3 regions of the Streptomyces sp. WAC05292 genome follow, and region 1 is predicted to be linked to each of the others. Evidence: riboswitches for the same ligand, from Rfam matches in the RefSeq annotation. Region 1 holds a riboswitch; each other region holds the start of a gene.
The links. A riboswitch is a leader RNA that binds a small molecule or an ion and turns the genes downstream of it on or off. The one in region 1 is predicted to bind cobalamin.
Positions count from the first base shown of each region.

Region 2: another riboswitch for cobalamin. It lies ahead of EF903_RS27000 (hypothetical protein); the one in region 1 lies ahead of EF903_RS28255 (ABC transporter substrate-binding protein).
Region 3: another riboswitch for cobalamin. It lies ahead of EF903_RS10940 (energy-coupling factor ABC transporter permease); the one in region 1 lies ahead of EF903_RS28255 (ABC transporter substrate-binding protein).

Region 1 is NZ_RPSE01000419.1:382-5,302, forward strand. Features, by position in the region: gene EF903_RS28240 (ferric reductase-like transmembrane domain-containing protein) at 1-828, shown strand, start outside; partial or broken gene EF903_RS28245 (ABC transporter ATP-binding protein) at 813-1,499, opposite strand; gene EF903_RS28250 (iron ABC transporter permease) at 1,595-2,722, opposite strand; gene EF903_RS28255 (ABC transporter substrate-binding protein) at 2,719-3,756, opposite strand; cobalamin riboswitch at 3,798-3,979, opposite strand; gene EF903_RS28260 (class I SAM-dependent methyltransferase) at 4,093-4,842, opposite strand.
Region 2 is NZ_RPSE01000373.1:67-5,726, forward strand. Features, by position in the region: partial or broken gene EF903_RS26990 (ATP-grasp domain-containing protein) at 1-1,199, opposite strand, end outside; gene EF903_RS26995 (cysteine synthase family protein) at 1,196-2,221, opposite strand; gene EF903_RS27000 (hypothetical protein) at 2,218-3,090, opposite strand; cobalamin riboswitch at 3,224-3,423, opposite strand; gene EF903_RS27005 (cold-shock protein) at 4,023-4,226, shown strand; gene EF903_RS27010 (hypothetical protein) at 4,313-4,537, shown strand; gene EF903_RS27015 (alpha/beta fold hydrolase) at 4,574-5,660, opposite strand, start outside.
Region 3 is NZ_RPSE01000068.1:10,598-21,772, forward strand. Features, by position in the region: gene gcvT (glycine cleavage system aminomethyltransferase GcvT) at 1-136, shown strand, start outside; gene gcvH (glycine cleavage system protein GcvH) at 248-631, shown strand; gene glyA (serine hydroxymethyltransferase) at 646-1,902, shown strand; gene EF903_RS10930 (L-serine ammonia-lyase) at 2,194-3,576, shown strand; gene EF903_RS10935 (hypothetical protein) at 3,740-4,261, shown strand; cobalamin riboswitch at 4,617-4,812, shown strand; gene EF903_RS10940 (energy-coupling factor ABC transporter permease) at 4,841-5,533, shown strand; gene EF903_RS10945 (energy-coupling factor ABC transporter substrate-binding protein) at 5,533-5,886, shown strand; gene cbiQ (cobalt ECF transporter T component CbiQ) at 5,890-6,639, shown strand; gene EF903_RS10955 (energy-coupling factor ABC transporter ATP-binding protein) at 6,636-7,457, shown strand; gene EF903_RS10960 (PadR family transcriptional regulator) at 7,528-8,112, shown strand; gene EF903_RS10965 (EF-hand domain-containing protein) at 8,177-8,389, opposite strand; gene EF903_RS10970 (tRNA-dependent cyclodipeptide synthase) at 8,645-9,385, shown strand; gene EF903_RS10975 (cytochrome P450) at 9,366-10,604, shown strand; partial or broken gene EF903_RS10980 (YncE family protein) at 10,649-11,175, opposite strand, start outside.

The DNA of each region.
Region 1 (4,921 bases):
TCCGCCACCACCGCCGTCATGCCCTTCATGGCCGATCCCGGCACCTTCTGGATGTACCTGCTCAGCCAGGCCTTCGGCTGGTCCGCGCTCCTGTGGTCCTGGGGCACGGTCATGCTCGGGCTACTGCTGTCCGGACCCGGACCGGGCCGGCTGCCCGTGTCCCGCCGGGCGCTGGAGCGGTGGCACCGGACGGCCAGCCTCACCACCATGGCGCTGATGGCGGCGCACGCGCTGCTCTTCGCCGCCGAACTCGTCCGCTACGAGGCCCGGCTCGGCTGGGCGGCCCGCCTGTGGTCGGCCTTCGCCGACACCTTCGTCCCCGGCTGGTACGACTCGGGGACCGGCCGCACCGCCATCCCGATCGGGCAGGGCGCGCTCTACCTCGCCGTCCCGCTGGGCCTGCTCTTCTACGTGCGGCACCGCTTCGGCCCGACCGCCTGGCGGCGCCTGCACCGCCTCACCGTCGCCGTGTACGCGCTGGGCGTCTGGCACACCCTGCTGTACGGGACGAACGTCTGGTACGGGGAGTGGCCGCGTACGGGGCTCTGGCTGCTGCAACTGCCCGTCGCCGTACTGCTGCTGGTCCGGCTGCTGCGGCCCGCGCGGCGCGGCGAGCGCCTCGCGCCGCCCGGCCCCGGGCGCCCCGGGCAGGGCCCCGCGGCGCGGTGGGCGGTGCGGGCCGGCGGCCTGGCCGTGGCCGCCGCGGCGGCGGCCGGGATCCTCGCCGCCGCGGCCACGGGCCACGACGGCGGGCGGACCCGCCCGCCCCCGCCGCCGGCCGGGCCGCAGCCCGCGCCGACGGCGCCGCACGTTCACGAACCGGACTGAGCCGGCAGGAAGGTGACCTGCGGCGCCCCCGTCCGCGGATGTACGGCGACCTCGCCCGCCACTCCGTACACCTCGGCCAGAAGCTCCGTGGTGAGCACCTCCGCGGGCGCGCCCGAGGCGGTCACCTCGCCGCCGCACAGGACGTACAGCCGGTCGCAGTAGTACGCGGCGAGGTTCAGGTCGTGGAGGGCCACCAGCACGGTCGCCGGCAGCCGCCGCAGCAGCCCGAGCACCTCCAACTGGTGCCGGACGTCCAGGTGGTTGGTCGGCTCGTCCAGGACCAGCAGGGACGGCTGCTGGGTCAGCGCCCGGGCGATGAGCACCCGCTGCCGCTCGCCCCCCGACAACTGCTCGAACGGCCGCTCCGCCAGCCCGGCGGCGTCCACCGCCTCCAGCGACCGGGCGATCAGGCGGGCGTCCTCGGCGGTGTCCGCGTCCAGCAGCCGCTTGTGCGGGGTGCGGCCCATGGCGACCACCTCCCGCACCGTCATGTCGAAGTCGCCGCCCGGCTCCTGGACGACCGCGGCGGTGGTGCGGGCCAGTTCCCGCAGCGGCAGCGCCCAGGCGTCGGCCCCGTCCACCAGGACCTGCCCGGACCGCGGGCGCAGCACCCGGTAGACGGCCCGCAGCAGGCTGGACTTGCCGCTGCCGTTCGGCCCGACCAGCCCGACGACCTCTCCGGGCCGGGCCGCCAGGGACACCTCCCGCACCAGCCGGTGGGCGCCGGCGGTGAGGGTGAGCCGCTCGACGGCCAGGTCGGTCCCCCTCACGCCGCCCCCCGGGCGCTCCGGCGGCGGGCGTCCCGCCGCATCAGCCACAGGAAGAACGGGCCCCCGCACAGCGCCGTCAGCACGCCGACGGGGATCTCCATCGGTGCGGCGACGGTGCGGGCGGCGATGTCCGCCGACACCAGGAACACAGCCCCGGCCAGCGCCGCCGTCGGCAGGACCCTGCGGTGGTCGCTGCCGACGAACAGCCGCACCGTGTGCGGCAGGATCAGCCCGACGAACCCGATCGGACCGGCGGCCGCCACCAGCACCCCGGTGACCAGCGAGAGCAGGACGAACATGCGGGCCCGGAAGCGGGCCACGTCCAGCCCCATCGTGGTCGCCGACTCCTCGCCGGCCAGCAGCAGGTTCAGCGGCCTGGCCTGGACGAGGAGCACGGCGGTGCCGAGCAGCAGGGCGGCGGCGGGCAGCCACAGGGTGCCCCACTGCACGCCGCCGAGCCCGCCGAGCGTCCAGGCGAGGACCGTGCGGGCCTCGTTGCCGCGGTCGGCGGTCAGCAGCAGCAGGTCCAGCAGCGCGGTGAGCACCGAGGCGAACGCCACGCCAGAGAGCACCAGCCGCAGCGGCGTGATCCGGCCGCCGGAGCGCGCCGTGGTGTAGACGAGCAGCAGCGTCACGAGGGCGCCGGCGAAGGCGGCCGCCGACAGCGACACCGCCCCGAACAGCGTGAAGCCGAAGACGATCACGGCGACGGCGCCGAGGGACGCCCCGGATGACACGCCCAGCAGGTACGGCTCGGCGAGCGGGTTCCGTACGAGGGCCTGCAGCGCGGCGCCCACCACCGCGAGCCCGGCCCCGGTGACGGCGCCGAGCAGGACGCGCGGCGCGCGCACGTCCAGGACGATGTGCTCGCGGGCCCGCGACCACGTCGGCTCGGAACGGTCCACGCCGAGGGCGTGGCCGACGATGCCCCAGACCTCGCCGGGCGGCACGTGCACCGAGCCGATGGCGAGCCCCGCGGTCAGGGACAGCAGCAGCAGCGCGGCCAGGCCCGAGAGGACGAGCGGGAACCGGGCCCGCCCGGGGCGCCCGGCGGGTGCGCCGCCTTCCCCCGCGCGGCCGGGCGGGGACCCCTCCCGCGGCCGGGCCGCGGCGGCGGCCGTCACCGGAAGCGCTCGGGGTGCAGGCCGCGGGCCAGGTCCTCGACCGCGTGCGGCGGGCGCACGCCGACGAGGGTGGCGGTCAGCGGCACCACCACGAAGCGCTTGTTCCGGATCGCGGGCACGTCTGCGAGGGCCGGCTGGGAGAGCAGGAAGTCCTTCTTCTGCTGCACGCTGCCGGCGTCGGCGTAGTCGTAGATGGCGATGACCTCGGGCCTGCGCTCGACGACCTGCTCCCAGGAGACGTCGCCGAAGACCTCGTCGAGGTCGTCGAAGACGTTGCGCCCGCCGGCCAGTTTGATGATCTCGGTGCCGAGGCCCTTGCCGCCGGCGGTGAACGCCGCCTTGTCGCCGCTGTCGTACACGAACACGGGCACGGCGGGGGCGCCTTCCACGGCCTTGCCGGTCTTCTCGATGCGGGCCCGCAGGTCCGCGACGAGGGCGTCGGCCCGGTCCTTGACGCCGAAGATGCCGCCGATGGTGCGGATCTCCTCGTAGGCGTCCTCCATGGACACCTGCTTCTTCCCGCAGTACTCGCGGTTGAGGTAGGTGTCGATGCCGGCGTCCTCGAACGCCTTGCGGGAGCGGCCCTCCTTCTCGGCGAACGCGCTGCCGTAGCCGCCGTACACGAAGTCGGGCTCGGCGTTGACGACGGCCTCGAAGGAGGGCTCCTTCTGCGCCAACTGCCTGACGGCCTTGAAGTCCTGCTCGTACTGCGGGAGGACCGGCGAGTCGGGGAAGGCGGTGCCCACCATGCGGTCCTTCAGGCCGAGCGCCAGCATCAGCTCGGCCGGGTGCTGGTGGATGGTGACCGCCCGGGCGGGCGGCCTGTCGTAGGTGGTGCGGGTGCCGCAGTTGTCGACGGTGAGCGGGAAGCCCGCCGCCGGCGCGGCCGCGGGCTTGCCGTCCTCCCCGGCCGGATCGGTGCCGCCGCCGCAGCCGGCGGCCAGCACCGAGACCAGGGCGGCGGCCGCGGCCGCGCGCAGGGCGCGGCGGTGCGACGGGCGGGGGGACGGGGGGAACTGCAGGGAGCCGGGCATGCCGACGTACACGTAGAGCCTCCTGGGGAGTCCGCGCTCCTCGGAACGGGCCCGCGACAGGCCAGTTTCCTGACTCCCGGATCGGCGTTCCCCCCGCCTTCCCACGCGTGCGCGCAGTGGCTCGTGAGGGGTCCGCTCCCCGGTCACAGTGGCGGGACCGTGCCGGACTCGCACCGGCTTCCTGTCTCCCGTCGCGGCGATGACCTGGCAATATTACATTCCGGTCACTCGGGCGTGAAAGGGCGCGCGAACCGGGGCTCGCGCCTTGGGCGTGCGCCCCTCTTGACCGTCTCCCGTGTCCGCTGCGCCCGCAGGGGCCCGGCCGCCCGCGCCCGGTCAGTGCGGCCGGTGCGCCCGTACGACGAGCCGGTCCGCGGCCTCGTCGTACGGACGGCCGTCGAATCCCCCGAACACCTCGACCCGTTCGAACCCCGCCGCCTCGGCCATCGCACGCAGCTCCACCGCGCTGTACACGAACCACACCAGGCTTGCCCGGGTCACCCGCTCGCCCCGCACCAGCACCCAGTCGCTGCGCAGCCGCGCCCAGTCGTCCAGCACGCTGTCGGTCTGCACCAGCAGGTCGCCGCCGCGCCGGACCACCTTGGGCGGCACCACCCGGCGGGCCAGGATCTCCTTCCCGGCCACGTCCAGCAGCAGGCTGCCGCCCGGCCGCAGGCAGTCGTGCATGGTGCGCAGCGCCCGCGCGTTGTCCGCCGGGTCCTCGAAGTAGCCGAAGGACGTGAACATGTTGAGGACCGTGTCGAAGGCGCCCGGGTCCGTGTACTCCCGCACGTCGGCCCGTACGTACTCCGCTTGCACGCCCGCCTCCGCGGTCAGCTTCCGGGCCCGTTCCAGCATGGCCGGACTGCGGTCCACACCGGTCGTGCGGTGGCCGAGGCGGGCCAGCGGGACGGTGAACACCCCCGGCCCGCAGCACAGGTCGAGGACCCGGCCGCCCGGTGGCAGGGAGAGCAGGGGAGAGGTCGTCAGCAGCTCCTCGGCCTGGGAGAAGCGCTCCGGAGGGAACAGGAACTCGTAGAACTCGCTCCAGAAGTCGTCGTCCTGGAATCCACCCGTGTCGGCCATGGCGTGACGGTCTTCCTTCCTCGTGGGCGGGATGTCCCCGCGGGGGTTCGGTCGGGCGCCGGGAAGGCGGGGAGGGCCG
Region 2 (5,660 bases), on a different contig from region 1:
GGGGAGGCCGGTCTCCTTCCGTACGGCCGCGCGCAGCCCTTCCGCGTCGGGGCCTCGGCGCAGACGATGCCGGCGTAGCCGCGGCTGTCGCCGAGGTGTTCGAGCCGGTCGCCCGGCTGTCTGACCGGATACCAGGCCGGCGCGCCGGGCAGTCCGGCCAGCCGCTCCAGGCCCTCGGCGCCCGTGAACACCCCCGGCTCCGCCGGGTAGGCGAGGACGAAGGCGAGCGCGGGGCCCGGCGGCGTCCCGAGGCCGGCGTCCATGAGCCGGGGCCGCCGGCCGAGCGCGGCCTCGACCAGGGCCTCGTACACGTTGACGCCGAGGGCCCGGCACAGCGCCTCGCCGACGAGCGCCCCGCCGATCCGCGGGTTGACCTCCACCACCTCCGGCCCCTCGGCCGTCAGCGCGAACTCCACGTGCGCGAACCGGTCGGTGTAGCCGAGGGCCGACAGCACCTTCCCGAGGAAGCGCTCCAACTCCCGGCTCTGCACGGCCGGGAAGGCGACGGGGAAGGCGGTCACCTCCTCCCGGAAGTGCGGTTCGGGGGACATCAGCCGACTGGAGACGCCCAACAGCCTGGTGCGTCCCGCCCAGGTGAGGGTCTCCGCGCTGTAGACCGGCCCGGGGAAGAACGGCTCGGCGAACAGCCGCCCGGTCAACCGGCGGCCCGCCGCCTCGCGGAGCGCCGCGTCCAGTCCCGTCTCGTCGCGGACCAGCCAGACGTTCTGGCTGCCGGTGCCCGCCGTGTCCTTGAGGACCGCGGGGAGGCCGGTCTCCTTCCGTACGGCCGCGCGCAGCCCTTCCGCGTCGGGGGCCTCGGCGGCGGGCGCCCGCGAGAGCCCCGCCCGGTGCAGCAGGGTGCGTACGCGGGCCTTGTCGCGGGTCAGCCGCAGCACCTCGGGCGGCGCACCCGGCAGGCCGAAGCGGGCCGTCAGCTCGGCGCCGGCCAGGGTCCACGTGTCCGTCGAGCTGATCAGCCCGCGCAGCCCCGGCATCCGGTGGAGCTCCGCGGCCACGGCGGCGGTGTCGAACGTGTCCACGGCGACGACGTCCAGCGCGCCGGGCTCCAACCGGCCCAGTTCGTGGGCGTAGTGGCCGGCGTCCCGGGTGAGCAGCACCAGCCGCTCGCCGAGCGACTCCGCGGCCCGCACCAGGTGCCCGAGGCCGAAGGTGAGCGATTCCAGGCAGGCCACTGTCATGCGGCACGCCCCGTCCGCGCGCCGGGGCGCCCCTGGCGGTCCCACGCCATCGTCGACCAGGGCATGGCCATCTCCTCCGGGGCTCCCACCTCGAACGGCTTGAGGCAGGCGGGGTCGAGCGCCTCGGCGTGCCGGGCGTGGACGCGGTCCACGTACCGGTGCCCGGTGTCGGCCCCGATCACGAGGTGGAGGTCGTCCGGGTGCCGGCGCGCCTCGTGGACGGCGGCCAGGTAGGCGGCGCCGGTGGACAGGCCCGCGAAGACGGCGTGTTCGCGCATCAGCGCCACCGTCCCGGCCATCGCGTGCGTGAAGTCCATCCAGTGCACGGTGTCGTACAGGCGGTGGCGGACGTTGGCGAAGTCGATCGACGAGCCGATCCCCGCGATGATGGCCTCCGGGTCGTGGTGGTCCTGGCTGCCGAAGGTCACGCTGCCGAACGGCTGGACGCCCACCAGCCGCACGGCCGGGTCGCGCCGCCGCAGGTGCTCCACCAGCCCGCCCGTCGAGGCGCCGGACCCGACCCCGCCGACGACGGACAGCCGCCGGCCGGCCGGGAGCGCGTCCGCGACGAGGTCGGCGACCTCCCCGTAGCCCAGGTAGTGGACGTCGTCGTGGTACTGGCGCATCCAGTGGACGTCCGGACGCTCGGCGAGGATCTCCCGGACCCGGCGCACGCGCAGCTCCTGGTCCAGCCTGAGGTCCCGCGAGGGCGCCACCTGCTCGACCGTGGCCCCCAGGATCTCCAACTGGGCCCGGGTGGTGGCGTCCACGGTCGTGGAGGCGACGATGTGGCAGCGCATGCCGTGGCGGTGGCAGGCCAGGGCCAGGGCGTGGGCGTAGATGCCGCTGGAGCTGTCGACGAGGGTCTGCCCCGGGCGCACCCTGCCCTCCTCCAGCAGGCGGGCGACGGCGGCGAGCGCCGAATAGACCTTCATGGACTCGAAGCGGATGAGGACGGCGCCCTCCGTGAGGGCGACGAGGGCGGGGGCTTTGAGAGCGTCCGCGATGTGGGGGTGAATCACCCGTATCCTCCTTGGGCGAAGGCGCACTGGTGTCCGAGGGAGCGGAAGAAGGCGGAGAGTTCCTCCCGGGCGGGGAAGCCGATCCGGCGGGTGAACAGGTAGCCGATCAGCGATCCGGTGTGGGCGACGAAGACGCCGTCCGCGCCGAACTCCTCCCGGTGGGCGAGGACGGCGTCGAAGGAGCGTTTCGGCAGGGCCTCCTGCGACAGGACGGCACTGGTGGTCGACGCCCGGGCCACGGCGGCCGGGTCCCCGGCGGCGAAGCCCTTGAGCAGCTCGTCCAGGGACCGCTCGTACTCCTGCCCGCGCCGCCGGTACTGCCGCAGCAGCAGCGCGGTGACCGCCGAGGTGTCCACGGTGCCCGGCTCCACGGCGTAGGCGGTGTGGAAGCCGATGCCGGTGCCCAGCCTGCGCACCAGCCGGTGGCGTGCGCTCAGGTACAGCGCGAACTCGTCGAGGAAGACGCTGTCCGACCGTTCGATCGCCGACAGGACGCCGGCGGCCGTCCGCGGGTCGAAGGGCATCGAGAACACCCGGCACAGGCAGCGCAGCACGGCCACGATGTCCGCGGTCGAACTCGCCATCCCCACGCCCTCGGGCAGGTCGGAGTGCGCGGTCCAGCGGCCCGCCGGCAGGCGCAGCCCGTACCGCTCGGCGAACAGGAGGGCCGCGCGGGCCGCCTTCGGGCCGAGCTGCGGCGGCCCCGGCGCGGGCTCCGCCCCGGGGGTGAAGCACACGCGGGAGTACCGGCGCACGGGGAACGACACGAGGGCGATGTCCGGGTCGGCGCAGGGGCGCAGCGGCCCCTGCCAGAGCTCGCCGAGCGTCCCGTGGCACGCGCCGGCGAAGGTTCCGTCGGCCCTGGTCAAGAACGGCTCCCTCCTCGTCGCCCGGCCCCGGGGGAGGCGGGCGCGAAGAGGAGGGCCGTGCCGCACCGTGTGCGCAGCCGCCCGTCCGTCCCGCCGACCCGGTCCTCGAGGTCACCGTGAACAGCGCGTGCGTGTGCCGCACGCGCGCAGTGGCAGGTCTTCGGACTCGTGGGCGCGGGCCCGCAGGCCCTCTCCTACCGGCCGCCGCTTCCCGGGCCCCCGAAGGAGCCCAGTGCCGATGACGACTTTCGTTCCCACACACCGCTGCGGGTCAGTCCCGGAATCCCACCGGGTTCCCTCTTGCGACGCGCCACCGCAGCGGTGACGCGAACCGACTGCCCGCCCAGCGTAGGCAGCCGCGCGCTGGCGGCGACAGGGCGCCCGACGCAGGCTGGCGTGATGTACGCCGTTCCCGCGGCGCGCGCCCGGCCGCCCGGGCAGCGGGGCCGGCGCCGCGCCGGGGCCCCGCCCGACGCGCCCGACCAGCACCCCCCGGCCCGCCGGGAGGGCGTCCGCGCGGCCCCGCCGAACGGGGCACCGCGAGGTACGGAAACCGTCCCCGACGGGGGGAGGTTGTCCGGAACGTCCCCGCGGCGCGAGGCAGGACGGCCTCAGCCCCCGACGCGGGCCTGCCGGTCCGCGAAGGAGGCGGGCGTGCCGGCGGCCCCCGGCGCCGTCGGGCGGACCCTGGCCGGCCACCGCTACCAGCGGCCCCCTGATCGCGGCAAGCCGCTGCGCGAAATGCCCGTCCGGCGGCGCGCGATTCGCCCCCTGGCCCCCGGCCCCTCGGACGGCGCGCGCTCCGCGCGAAAAGACGCCCGGAGCGTGTGACCTGTCGGTGTGGCAGCCGCGCCGCGGGCGCCGTGCGCGGTAGGTCTGGGTGTCGCCGCCCGGAGCCGGGCGGCCGCCCGCAGTTCGCAGCAGGAGGCAAGATGGCCAAGGGCACGGTCAAGTGGTTCAGCGCGGAGAAGGGATTCGGGTTCATCGCCCAGGACGGCGGAGGACCGGACGTCTTCGCCCACTACTCGGGGATCTCCGGAAGCGGCTACCGCGAGCTCCTCGAGGGCGAGCAGGTCAGCTTCGACATCACCCAGTCGGACCGGGGCCTGCAGGCGGAGAACATCATCCGCCACTGACGGCCCGCCGGCCGCGGGCACGGGTCGGCCGGCAGACCTTCCTGGTCACAGCACTAGGCGGGTCTTTCCGTGGGTAGGGGCCTGCCGTGGACAGCGAGCACCGTGCCCTGCAAGCGGCCCGCCTCATCGAGGAGATCCTCCAGGCGGCGCACCGCGGCGACGACCGCCGCATCGACACCCTCCTCGCCCGCCTGGCCCAGGTCGGCAAGATCCGGGACCTCTTCGCCCTGCGCGAGCGGCTCTACGGGCTGCGGCCCGCCCTGCCGCCCGCCCGGCCCCCGGCGGCCCGCGGCGCGCTCCCCGCGCGCTGATCCGCCGGGGAGCGGCCGGGCCGGCCGGCGCGCCGGTCAGGGCGCGCAGACCGTGTCGCGGGCGGGCAGCGTGCCGTCCCGCAGGTAGTCGTTCGCCGCCTGCCGGGCGCACGGGCCGTGCGGCGAGCCGAGGACGCCGTGCGTACGGACGGGGACGGTCACCAGGCGCGAGCCGCGCATCCTGCGGTGCATGCCCAGCCCGCCCTCGTACGTGGCACGGGTGTCCCCGGCTGCCTGCAGTTGGAGGGCGGGCACGTCGTTGCCGATCTCCGGGAACCCCTCGCGGGGCCGCTCCCGCCAGAACGCGCACGGCACCGGGCCGTTCACGAGCGGCCCGAACACCGGCTGCGCGGTGCGCGACCGTTCGACGGCGCGCCGGTACCAGTCGGGGTCGCGCGGGGTCGTGACGTCCCCGCAGACGGTCGCCATGGCGGCGGAGAGGTCGACGTCGGCCCCCGTCGCACCCGGGTGCAGCAGGGCCGTCAGCACGGCGCGCAGGTCCTCGGACGCCTCGACCGGCCGCCCGTCGGCGGCGTCGAGGAGCTGCCGCACCGCGGCGGCGTACAACGCGTTGTCGGCCTCGTCCATGCCGTACGCGTGGAGGACGAGCGGCAGCACGTGGTCGTCCACGTGGAACCCGGCGACGGGTATCGGCCGCTCCGCCGCCTTCCGCACGAGGCCCTCGACGGCGGCCCGGACGTCCGCCGCGGTGGAGCCGAGGCCGTGTCCGGGGTTCCGCGCCGCCCATGCGGCGAATTCGTCGAGGGCCCGCTCGCCGGCCGGGCCCATGGACTGCTGCGTCCGCATCCAGTACGCGGCGGGGTCGGGCGCGCTGTCCAGCACCAGCCGGTCGACGCGTCCCGGGAACATCTGCGCGTACACCGCGCCGAGGACGGCGCCGTACGACTGGCCGAAGAACGAAGTCTTCCGCTCGCCCAGCACGCTGCGGACGAGGTCCATGTCCCGGGCGGTGTTGCGGGTCGTCAGGTGCGGCAGCACGTCCGGGTGCTCCCTCCAGCAGGCGTCCGCGTCGGCCTTCGCCATCCGCAGGCTCTCCTCGAAGCCCGCCCGGTCCGCGCCCGCGGACCGCAGCCACGTCCCCCGCTCCAGACCGCAGTCCAGC
Region 3 (11,175 bases), on a different contig from region 1:
CGGCAAGCCGATCGCCATGGCGTACGTCGACGCGGCACACGCCGAGCCGGGCACCTCCGGCGTCGGCGTGGACATCCGCGGTACCCATGAGCCGTACGAGGTCGTCGCCCTGCCCTTCTACAAGCGGCAGAAGTAGACCCCGGACGCGCCGGTACGCCCCGCGCGCCCCCGCCTGCCGGGCCAGAGGCGTCTCGACAGGCAAGACAACCGTTCGTCCGCACTCCCCCGCATCCAGGAGAATCAGGCCATGAGCAACCCCCAGCAGCTGCGTTACAGCAAGGAGCACGAGTGGCTGTCGGCCGCCGAGGACGGCGTCGCGACGGTCGGCATCACCGCGTTCGCGGCCAACGCGCTCGGTGACGTCGTCTACGCCCAGCTCCCCGAGGTCGGCGACACCGTGACCGCGGGCGAGACCTGCGGCGAGCTGGAGTCGACCAAGTCCGTCAGCGACCTGTACTCCCCCGTCACGGGCGAGGTCGTCGAGGCCAACCAGGACGTCGTGGACGACCCGGCGCTCGTGAACAGCGCTCCCTTCGAGGGCGGGTGGCTCTTCAAGGTGCGCGTGTCGGAGGAGCCGGAGGACCTGCTCTCCGCCGCCGAGTACGAGCAGCTCACCCTTTCCGGCAACTGAACCAGGGACCGAAGATGTCCGTTCTGAACACCCCTCTCCACGAGCTCGACCCCGACGTCGCCGCAGCCGTCGACGCCGAGCTCGCGCGCCAGCAGTCGACCCTGGAGATGATCGCGTCGGAGAACTTCGCTCCGGTCGCCGTCATGGAGGCCCAGGGCTCGGTCCTGACCAACAAGTACGCCGAGGGCTACCCGGGCCGCCGCTACTACGGCGGCTGCGAGCACGTCGACGTCGTCGAGCAGATCGCCATCGACCGGATCAAGGCGCTCTTCGGCGCCGAGGCCGCGAACGTCCAGCCGCACTCCGGTGCGCAGGCGAACGCCGCCGCGATGTTCGCGCTGCTGAAGCCGGGCGACACGATCATGGGCCTGAACCTGGCCCACGGCGGTCACCTGACCCACGGCATGAAGATCAACTTCTCCGGCAAGCTCTACAACGTGGTCCCGTACCACGTCGGCGAGGACGGCCAGGTCGACATGGCCGAGGTCGAGCGCCTCGCCAAGGAGTCCAAGCCGCAGCTGATCGTCGCCGGCTGGTCCGCATACCCGCGGCAGCTGGACTTCGCCGCCTTCCGCCGCATCGCGGACGAGGTCGGCGCGTACCTGATGGTCGACATGGCGCACTTCGCCGGCCTGGTCGCCGCGGGCCTGCACCCGAACCCGGTGCCGCACGCCCACGTCGTCACCACCACCACGCACAAGACCCTCGGCGGTCCGCGCGGCGGTGTCATCCTGTCGACGCAGGAGCTGGCCAAGAAGATCAACTCCGCGGTCTTCCCCGGCCAGCAGGGCGGCCCGCTGGAGCACGTGATCGCCGCCAAGGCGGTCTCCTTCAAGGTGGCGGCCTCGCCCGAGTTCAAGGAGCGCCAGGAGCGCACCCTGGCCGGCGCGAAGATCATCGCCGAGCGCCTGGTGCAGGACGACGTGAAGGCCGTCGGCGTGGACGTCCTCTCCGGCGGTACCGACGTGCACCTGGTCCTGGTGGACCTGCGCAACTCGGAGCTGGACGGCCAGCAGGCCGAGGACCGCCTCCACGAGATCGGCATCACCGTCAACCGCAACGCCATCCCGAACGACCCGCGGCCCCCGATGGTCACCTCGGGCCTGCGGATCGGCACGCCGGCGCTGGCCACCCGCGGTTTCGGCGCCGAGGACTTCACCGAGGTCGCCGACATCATCGCCGAGGCCCTGAAGCCGTCCTACGACGGCGAGGCCCTCAAGGCGCGCGTCTCGGCGCTCGCCGCGAAGCACCCGCTGTACCCGTCGCTGTAAGGCCGCGGCTCGAAAGGCCCGGCCTTGTGTCCCACAGGGCCGGGCCTTTCCCATGGCCGGGGCCGGCGGCGCGGCGCGCCACCGGCCCGCAAGCCGCCGTACAGGCCGGCGTCACCGGCCGCCTCACGAACTGACGTACGCTGATTAACCGGGCAAGGGCGCCCACGAGGCGATCTTTGCCCGCATTCCCTGCAAAGTCCGCCCCCTCCGCCGGCCGCCTCGCCCCCGCTGCGAGAGCGACTCGGCGGTTCGCTCCCCGCCACCGCGGGGGTGACCCTGGAGTCCGCCACCGTGGCCATTTCCGTCTTCGATCTCTTCTCGATCGGCATCGGTCCGTCCAGCTCGCACACCGTGGGCCCGATGCGCGCCGCCCGCATGTTCGTCAACCGGCTGAAGAAGGACGGCCTGCTCGCCCAGACCGCCTCCGTCCGCGCGGAGCTGTACGGCTCGCTCGGCGCGACCGGCCACGGCCACGGCACGCCCAAGGCGGTGCTGCTGGGCCTGGAGGGCCACTCCCCGCGGACCGTGGACGTCGAGACCGCCGACGACGAGGTGGAGCGCATCCGCAGCACGGGCCGGCTGCGCCTGCTGGGGACGGAGATAGGGAGCGCCCACGAGATCGCCTTCGACGAGCCGAACCAGCTCGTCCTGCACCGCCGCCGGTCCCTGCCGTACCACGCGAACGGCATGACCCTCTTCGCGTACGACGCCGCCGGCACGCCGCTGCTGGAGAAGACGTACTACTCGGTCGGCGGCGGCTTCGTGGTCGACGAGGACGCGGTCGGCGAGGACCGGATCAAGCTCGACGACACCGTGCTGAAGTACCCCTTCCGCTCGGGCGACGAGATGCTGCGCCTCGCGAAGGAGACCGGCCTGTCGATCTCCTCGCTGATGCTGGAGAACGAGAAGGCCTGGCGCACGGAGGAGGAGATCCGCGAGGGCCTCCTGGAGATCTGGCGGGTCATGCAGGCCTGCGTGGCGCGCGGCATGTCCCGCGAGGGCATCCTCCCCGGCGGTCTGCGCGTCAAGCGCCGAGCCGCGGCCACGGCGCGGCAGCTGCGCACCGAGGGCGACCCGATGATGCACCGCAGCGAGTGGACGACGATCTACGCGATGGCGGTCAACGAGGAGAACGCGGCGGGCGGCCGCGTCGTGACGGCCCCCACGAACGGCGCGGCGGGCGTCCTGCCGGCCGTCCTGCACTACTACGTGAACTTCGTGCCCGGCGCGGACGAGGACGGCGTCGTCCGCTTCCTGCTCGCCGCGGGCGCGATCGGCATGCTGTTCAAGGAGAACGCCTCGATCTCGGGCGCCGAGGTCGGCTGCCAGGGCGAGGTGGGTTCGGCCTGCTCGATGGCGGCCGGCGCGCTCGCGGAGGTCCTGGGCGGCACTCCGGAGCAGGTGGAGAACGCGGCCGAGATCGGCATGGAGCACAACCTGGGCCTGACCTGCGACCCGGTCGGCGGCCTGGTGCAGATCCCGTGCATCGAGCGCAACGGCATGGCGGCCGTGAAGGCCGTCACGGCGGCGAAGATGGCGATGCGCGGCGACGGCTCCCACAAGGTCTCCCTCGACAAGGTCATCAAGACCATGAAGGAGACCGGCGCCGACATGAAGATCAAGTACAAGGAGACGGCGCGCGGCGGCCTCGCCGTCAACGTCATCGAGTGCTGACGCCGGCCGGCTGAGCCGGGCGGGCGCGGACAGAAGGGGCGGATCTCGAAAGATTCACCCCTTCTGTCCGATTTTTTTATGTTTTGCTGCAACCGTGTGTGCGCACGGCGTGTCTTCAGGAGCGACAACCTGCCCCCGTCTCTCGAAGAACAGGGGGGACGCCATGAAACACCTCCGCCGCCGGCGGGCCGCGGCCCTGGCCACCGGAGTCCTGCTCACCGCCGCGATCGCCCTCGCCGCACCGGCCTCCACGGCCGCGGCCCCCGCCGGCCGGGCCCCGGCCACCCCGCTCGTGGTGGGCGCCCGCTGGGCCGGGCACTGCACGTACGACCGGATCGTCGTCGACCTGAAGGGCCGCGTGCCCGACGCGGACGTCACCCGCGTCCCCGCGCTCTTCCAGGACGGCTCCGGAGCGCCCGTCCCGCTCGCAGGGAAGCACTTCCTGCAGATCCGGCTGCACCCCGCCGCGGCGCACCTGCGCTCCGGCGAAGGAACCTACCGCGGACCCAGGCTCGTCAGGACGGACCTGCCCGCGCTCAAGGGGCTCGCCATGACCGGCGACTTCGAGGGGTACGTCACCTTCGGCGCCGCCTTCGACAGCAGGCCCTCCTACAGGACGTTCACGCTCCGCTCGCCCGACCGGTTCGTGATCGACATCGCGCACCGGAACGTGTGCTGCGACTGAACCGGCGCCGGCCGGGACGCCGCCGGCGGTGTTCCGGTCCGGGAAGCCGAAGCGGCGGCCGGCGTCCCCCGGCGAGCGCCGGCCGCCGCGGGCCGGGATGCCGCCGGAGCGCTTGAGCGGCGCCGCGAGGTGCTCGGGCGCACGCCGGTGGAAGCACAGGGGCGGAATCGCGCCGGGTCGCGCGCCGGGATCCCGCCCGGCAGCCCGCGCGGCCGCCGGCGCGGCGGAAACCCGCGGCGAAACGACGGCTCCGCCTCCTCGCGGAGAGCGCGTCCGCCGCCGGACGGCCCGGAAGCGGAATCCGCCGCGGGCGTGCGCTCGAACACACCGGCTTGTTCCGGGTCCGTGCGGGCCATTAGGGTCAGCGGGCCTTGGTGTTCGGGAAACCGGTGGAAGACCGGTGCGGCCCTCGCCACTGTGAACGGGAAGTCCGGCTCCACTCCTGCGGGAAGCCACTGGGCGGCGCGGGGTGATCCGCACCGCCCGGGAAGGCGGAGCCAGGGCGGCAGCACCCGTGAGCCAGGAGACCGGCCGGGGCGCGTTGTCCATCCACGAGGTGCTGGAGAGGTCTCCCCACACATGCATATAGCCGAGGGGTTTCTGCCCCCGTTGCACGCGGCCGCCTGGGGCGCCGCGTCCGCTCCCTTCGTCGTCCACGGCGTCCGCGCACTCACCCGCGAGGTGAAGGAGAACCCCGAGAGCACCCTGCTCCTCGGCGCCTCCGGAGCCTTCACCTTCGTCCTTTCCGCCCTGAAGATCCCCTCCGTCACGGGCAGTTGCTCGCACCCGACGGGGACCGGGCTCGGGGCGATCCTGTTCCGGCCGCCGATCATGGCGGTGCTCGGCACGATCACCCTGCTCTTCCAGGCGCTGCTGCTCGCGCACGGCGGCCTGACCACCCTCGGCGCCAACGTCTTCTCCATGGCGATCGCCGGCCCGTGGGCGGGCTTCGGGGTCTACCTGCTGCTGCGGCGCTTCGGCGCCCCGCTGATGGTGTCCGTCTTCTTCGGCGCCTTCTTTGCCGACCTGGTCACCTACTGCGTCACCTCCGTGCAGCTGGCGCTCGCCTTCCCCGACCCGGGCAGCGGCGTCGCCGGCGCCCTCGCGAAGTTCGGCGGCATCTTCGCCGTCACCCAGATCCCGCTGGCGGTCAGCGAGGGCCTCCTGACGGTCCTGGTCATGCGGCTGCTGATGCAGTCCAGCAAGTCCGACCTGGTCCGGCTGGGCGTCGCCAAGCTCACCGGCCGCACCGACCGGAAGGCGGCGGCGTGATGGGCATGAGCCGGAACGCGAAGATCAACACCCTGCTGCTGCTCGTGGTCGCCGCCCTCGCGGTGCTCCCCCTCGCCCTGGGCCTCGGCGAGGGCAAGGAGGAGCCCTTCACCGGCGCCGACGCCCAGGCCGAAGCGGCGATCACCGAGCTGAGGCCCGACTACGAGCCGTGGTTCACCCCGCTGTACGAGCCGCCGTCCGGCGAGATCGAGTCGGCCCTGTTCGCCCTCCAAGCGGCCCTCGGCGCGGGCGTCCTCGCCTACTACTTCGGGGTGCGCAGGGGCCGCCGCCAGGGAGCCGCCGCGGCGGCCGCCGGACCGGGCACCCTGGGCGACGCCCGCGCGGAGGACTAGCCGGTGCTGCCGATCGACGTGGCTGCGCACGGCAGCCGCTGGCGCGGCCGGCACCCCCTGGAGAAGGCCCTGCTGGGACTCGGGCTGACGGTCACCGCCGTGTGCCTGCCGCCCTGGCCCGGCGGGCCCCTGGTCGCCGCGGCGACCCTCGCCGTCCTGCTCGGGCCGGCGGGGGTCGCCGGGCGGCAGCTGTGGCGGGCCTTCCGGATACCGCTGGGGTTCTGCTTCACCGGTGCGCTGCCGCTGCTCGTCGCGGTCGGCGGCGCGGCCGGGCCGGTGTCGCTCGCCCCGGACGGGCCGCGGCACGCGGGCGAACTGCTGCTGCGCACGTCCGCAGCGTCCCTGGGCGTCCTGCTGTTCGCGTTCACCACCCCCGTCTCGGACGTGCTGCCCCGGCTGGTCCGGGCCGGGGTGCCGGCGCCCGTCGTGGACGTGGCGCTCGTGATGTACCGCATCGGGTTCCTGCTGCTGGACTCGCTGGCGCAGGTCAGGCGGGCCCAGGCGGCCCGGCTGGGGCACGCGGACCGGGCCGCGGTGTGGCGGTCGCTGGCCGGGCTCGCCGCGACCTCCTTCGTCCGGGCCTTCGACCGGGCGGCGCGGCTCCAGTCCGGCCTCGCCGGGCGCGGGTACGACGGGGCGCTGCGCGTGCTCGTTCCCGAGGCCGCCCTGTCCCGGCGCTTCCTCGCGGCGTCGGCGGCCCTCATCGCGGGCCTCGTCGCGCTGACCTACACCCTGGAGGGGCTGTGCTCGTGAACCCGTTGGTGGAACTGGCCGGAGCGGGCTACGCCTACGAGGACGGCCCGGCGGTGCTGGACGGCGTGGACTTCTCCATCGCCGAAGGCCGGGCGCTGGTCCTCCTGGGCCGCAACGGCAGCGGCAAGACCACGCTGATGCGGCTGCTCAGCGGCGGGCTGCGGCCGGTCTCCGGGGAACTCCTGCTGGACGGGACGCCGGTGGCGTACGACCGGTCGGGCCTGACCCGGCTGCGCAAGGCGGTCCAGCTGGTCGTCCAGGACCCGGACGACCAGCTGTTCGCGGCCTCCGTGGAACAGGACGTCTCCTTCGGCCCGATGAACCTGGGCCTGCCGGCCGCCGAGGTGCGGGCCCGGGTCGGCGAGGCGCTGTCCGCCCTCGGGATCACCGCGCTGCGGGACCGGCCGACGCACCTGCTGTCGTACGGGCAGCGCAAGAGGGCGGCGATCGCCGGGGCGGTCGCGATGGCCCCCCGGGTGCTGATCCTGGACGAGCCGACGGCCGGCCTGGACCCGGAGGGGCAGGAGCGGCTGCTGGACGCCCTGGCGGGCCTGCGCGCCGCGGGGACGACGGTGGTGATGGCCACGCACGACGTCGACCTCGCGGTGCGCTGGGCGGACGATGCGGCGGTGCTCACCCCGCAGGGGATCCGCTTCGGCCCGGCGGCGGGGCTCCTCTCGGACCCGGAGCTGCTGGCGGGGGCGGGGCTGCGGCAGGCCTGGTCGCCGGCGGTGGCGGTGTTCCTGCGCTCCCGCGGTCTGCTGGCGGCGGGCGCCGCGGGCCCGAAGTCGCCGGAGGCGCTGGTCTCCTGGCACTGACCCCCGCCGCCGGAGGGTGCCGGGCGGCCGCTCCCCGCTGCCCGCCGTCCGGCCTCCCTAGGATGGCGGCATGTCCCTGCCGCACGCCATCCTCACCGCCCTGCTGGAGAAGCCCTCGTCGGGGCTGGAGCTGACCCGCCGGTTCGACCGGTCGATCGGGTACTTCTGGTCGGCGACGCACCAGCAGATCTACCGGGAGCTCGGCCGGCTGGAGGAGGCCGGGCTCATCCGGGCGCTGCCCGGCGACGGGCCGGTGCGGGGGCAGCGGAAGGCGTACGAGGTCCTGCCCGCCGGCAGCGAGGAGCTGGCGCGCTGGGTGGGCGGCAGCCAGGACCCGAAGGCCATCCGGGACCCGCTGCTGCTGCGCGTCCGCGCCGCGGCCGTGGTGGGGACGGGCGGCCTCCTGGCCGAGCTGCGGCGGCACCTGGAGCTGCACCGCCGGCAGCTGGCGCTCTACGAGGCCATCGAGGAGCGGGACTTCCCGCCCGGCCGGGACTCCGACGAGGACCGGCTGCGCCGGCTCGTGCTGCACGGCGGCATCGGGCTGGAGACGTTCTGGCTGCGCTGGCTGGAGGAGGCCCTGGAGGAGGTCGGCGGCATGGCGGACCGCCCGGACGCCGGGCCGGATCCCGCGGGCGGGGCGGGCGCGTCCTGACGGGCGCGCATGCGGCCGTGCCCCCGCCTGCCCGGCTCGGGCGGGCGGGGGCACGGCGCACGGCTCACTTGTTCAGGGACGCCCAGAACTCGTCGAAGCTCATCAGGCCGTCGGCGTCGGTGTCCCGGGCGGCGATCACGGCGTCCGCGACCGGGCCCGTCACGAACGGGTCGCCCATCTGGGCCATGGCCTGACGGAACTCGTCGGCCGTCACGAAGCCGTCGCCGTCCGCGTCGAACCTGCCGAACGTCGCCCGCGCGCTCTCGATGTCCGCCACTTGGGATCCACCCCTTCTCGGTGCTGATTGACCGGCTCAGGGTAGCGCCAGCCCGGGCGGCTGCGGACTCCGGGTCCCGTTCGCCCGGCAGAAAGAAATTCAATTACCGCCCCGTAACCCGGAATGCGCGGTTCCGGCCAGAAGAGCGGACTCGGGCTTGTCACGTTCCGGGGTCACCGCATAACGTACCGGCATTGCCGCCACACCAGGAGCGCAGGGCTCCCAGGGACATGCGGCAAACAAAGGTGATCACAGGTGGCGATCACAGCCGAATCATCCTTCGAAGTCCTCCCCTTCACCCGCGCCTGCCGGCACATCTGGGAGGACGGCGACCATGTGCTCATCGGGGTCAGCCCCGGAAACGGCTACTTCAGCTCCGAGCGCATCGGAAGCCTGGCCCGCTGGGCCTCGTCCCGTTTCGCCCAGGTCGACTTCGTCTATGCGGACCTGCATGTGGACCGCATGTTCGCGGCGTTCGGATACAGCCGCGAACACGCCGTCAGGCGGGCTTCGAAGGAGATCAAAGCCGTCCGCCGACGGATTCTGAAAGGCGTGGCGGAATCCGGTCCGGAGCATCCCGGGATACGGGTGGGCGCACTGTCCGACTTCCAATCGAACCCCGTTTACCAACTCCTGCACCGGCGCGTCCTGCATTTCCTGGAGACCGATGGCGAATTCCGCAAGGGTTGTCAGGAGATGGCCGCGCACTTCGTCGGCCCCAAGCTGCCGGCAGGCGAATCCATGACGGACGCCCAGTTGCAGGCCTGTTTCGACTACCTCGCAGCCGAACTGCCGTTCTTCCTGGACACCCCGAGCATTCTGGACGTGCCCTCGTCGGTGGCGGCGTACCACGTGAGGATGCCGCTGACCGACCTCCTCTTCGCCCGCGGCGGGGGTCTGCGCGCGACCCACAACCAGGGCTGCGCCGTCGTCCGGCCGGAGGCAGCGCACCGCGCGGCGACCGAAGGGAGCGCCGATGAGCGCCGAGCAGCCTGACACGGTCCGGCGGCAGGCCGCCCCCCTCCTCGACTTCCCGCTGTCGCGCCGCGGCGACGTCCTCCCCGAGGAGTGCGCCCGGCTGCGCAAGGAGGCCCCCGTCGCCAGGGTCCGCACCCTGACGGGCGACGAGGCCTGGCTGGTGAGCAGCTACGCGCTGGCCAGGCAGGTGCTGGAGGACGACCGGTTCAGCCTGAGGGACACGGCGAACGAGGGCGTCCCGCGGCAGTACGCGCTGACGATCCCGCCCGAGGTCGTCGACACCATGGGCGGCATCAACAGTGCGGGCCTGCGGACCGCGGTGATGAAGTCGCTGAACCCGCGCCAGGCGGGCCTGCAGGAGGCGCTGCGGGCCACGGCCCACGCCCTCCTCGACACGATGGCCGCCGAGGGGGCGCCCGCCGACCTGCGGGCCGCCTTCGCCGACCCCTTCTCGGCGGCCATGCACTGCCGGGTCCTGGGCGTGCCGTCCGGCGACTGGAGGCGCCTGATGTCCGGGCTGGACGTCGCTTTCATGACCGCGCGCGAGCCGTTCGCCGGCTCCGCCCTCAACTGGTACAAGGACGTCGGCTACTTCGCCGACCGGCTGCGGGAGCAGGCGGCGCTACCCGCCGAGGAGCGTACGGGGCTCCTCGGCCGGTTCGCGGAGCTGAGGGAGGCAGATCCGGAGTCGGCGCACCTCACCGACGAGATGTTCGCGACCGTGGCCGTGTCCCTCTTCGGCGCCGGCGCGGTGTCCACGTCCGCGTTCCTCGTCCTCGCCGTGCTGGCGCTGCTCGGGCGGCCTGACCTCATCGGGTGGCTGCGCGGACACCCCGAGCGCATGGGGGCGGCCGTCGACGAGCTGCTGCGCTGGAACCTCTCCGTCGGCGACGGCCTGCCGCGCATCGCGCGCGCCGACGTCCGGGTCGGCGACGTCCTCGTCAGGGAGGGCGAGCTCGTCCTCGTCCTCCTCGAAGGGGCCAACTTCGACCCGGAGGCCTTCGACCGGCCGGGGGAGCTCGACCTGGAGCGCGAGAGCCGCAACGCCCACCTCGCGTTCGGCGCGGGCCGGCACTTCTGCCCGGCCTCCGCGCTGGGCCGGGTGCACGCGATGATCGCCCTGGAGGTGCTGGTGGAGCGGATGCCCGGGCTGCGGCTCGCCGTGCCCGCGGAGAACCTGGTGTGGCGCACCGGTTTCATCAAGCGCCTGCCGGAGCGGCTGCCGGTCGCCTGGTGATCCCCGGGGAGGCGCCCCGGGCCGGGGCGCCTCCCGATGCCCGGCTAGCGGAAGATGCCGGTGTGGCCGAGGGAGTAGCGGCCCGGCTGGGGGTAGACGGCCAGGCCGTGCGGGCCTCCGCCGACGGGGACCCGGGCGAGCTGCTTGCCCGTCACCGTGTCGATCGCATAGACCTCGTTGTCGTAGCGGCCGGACAGCCACAGCACCTTGCCGTCGGCGCTGACGCCGCCCATGTCGGGGCTGCCGCCGTCCGGCAGCTCCCACTTCTTCGTGAGCTTGTTCTGCTTGAAGTCGAAGACGGACACGGAGCCCTCGCCGCGGTTGGAGACGTACATCTCCCGGGAGTCGCGGCTGACGTACAGCCCGTGGCAGCCCTTCCCGGTGGGCAGCAGCTTCGGCGTCTCGAACCGGTCCCCGCTGAGCACCCACATGCCGTGCGCCATCATGTCGGCGACGTAGAAGGTCTTGCCGTCCGGGGAGACCTTCACGTCCTGCGGCATCGCCCCCTCGAAGGGCAGCTTCTGCTGGGCGACGACCTCCATCTTCTCCGTGTCCACCTTCAGCAGCTCCC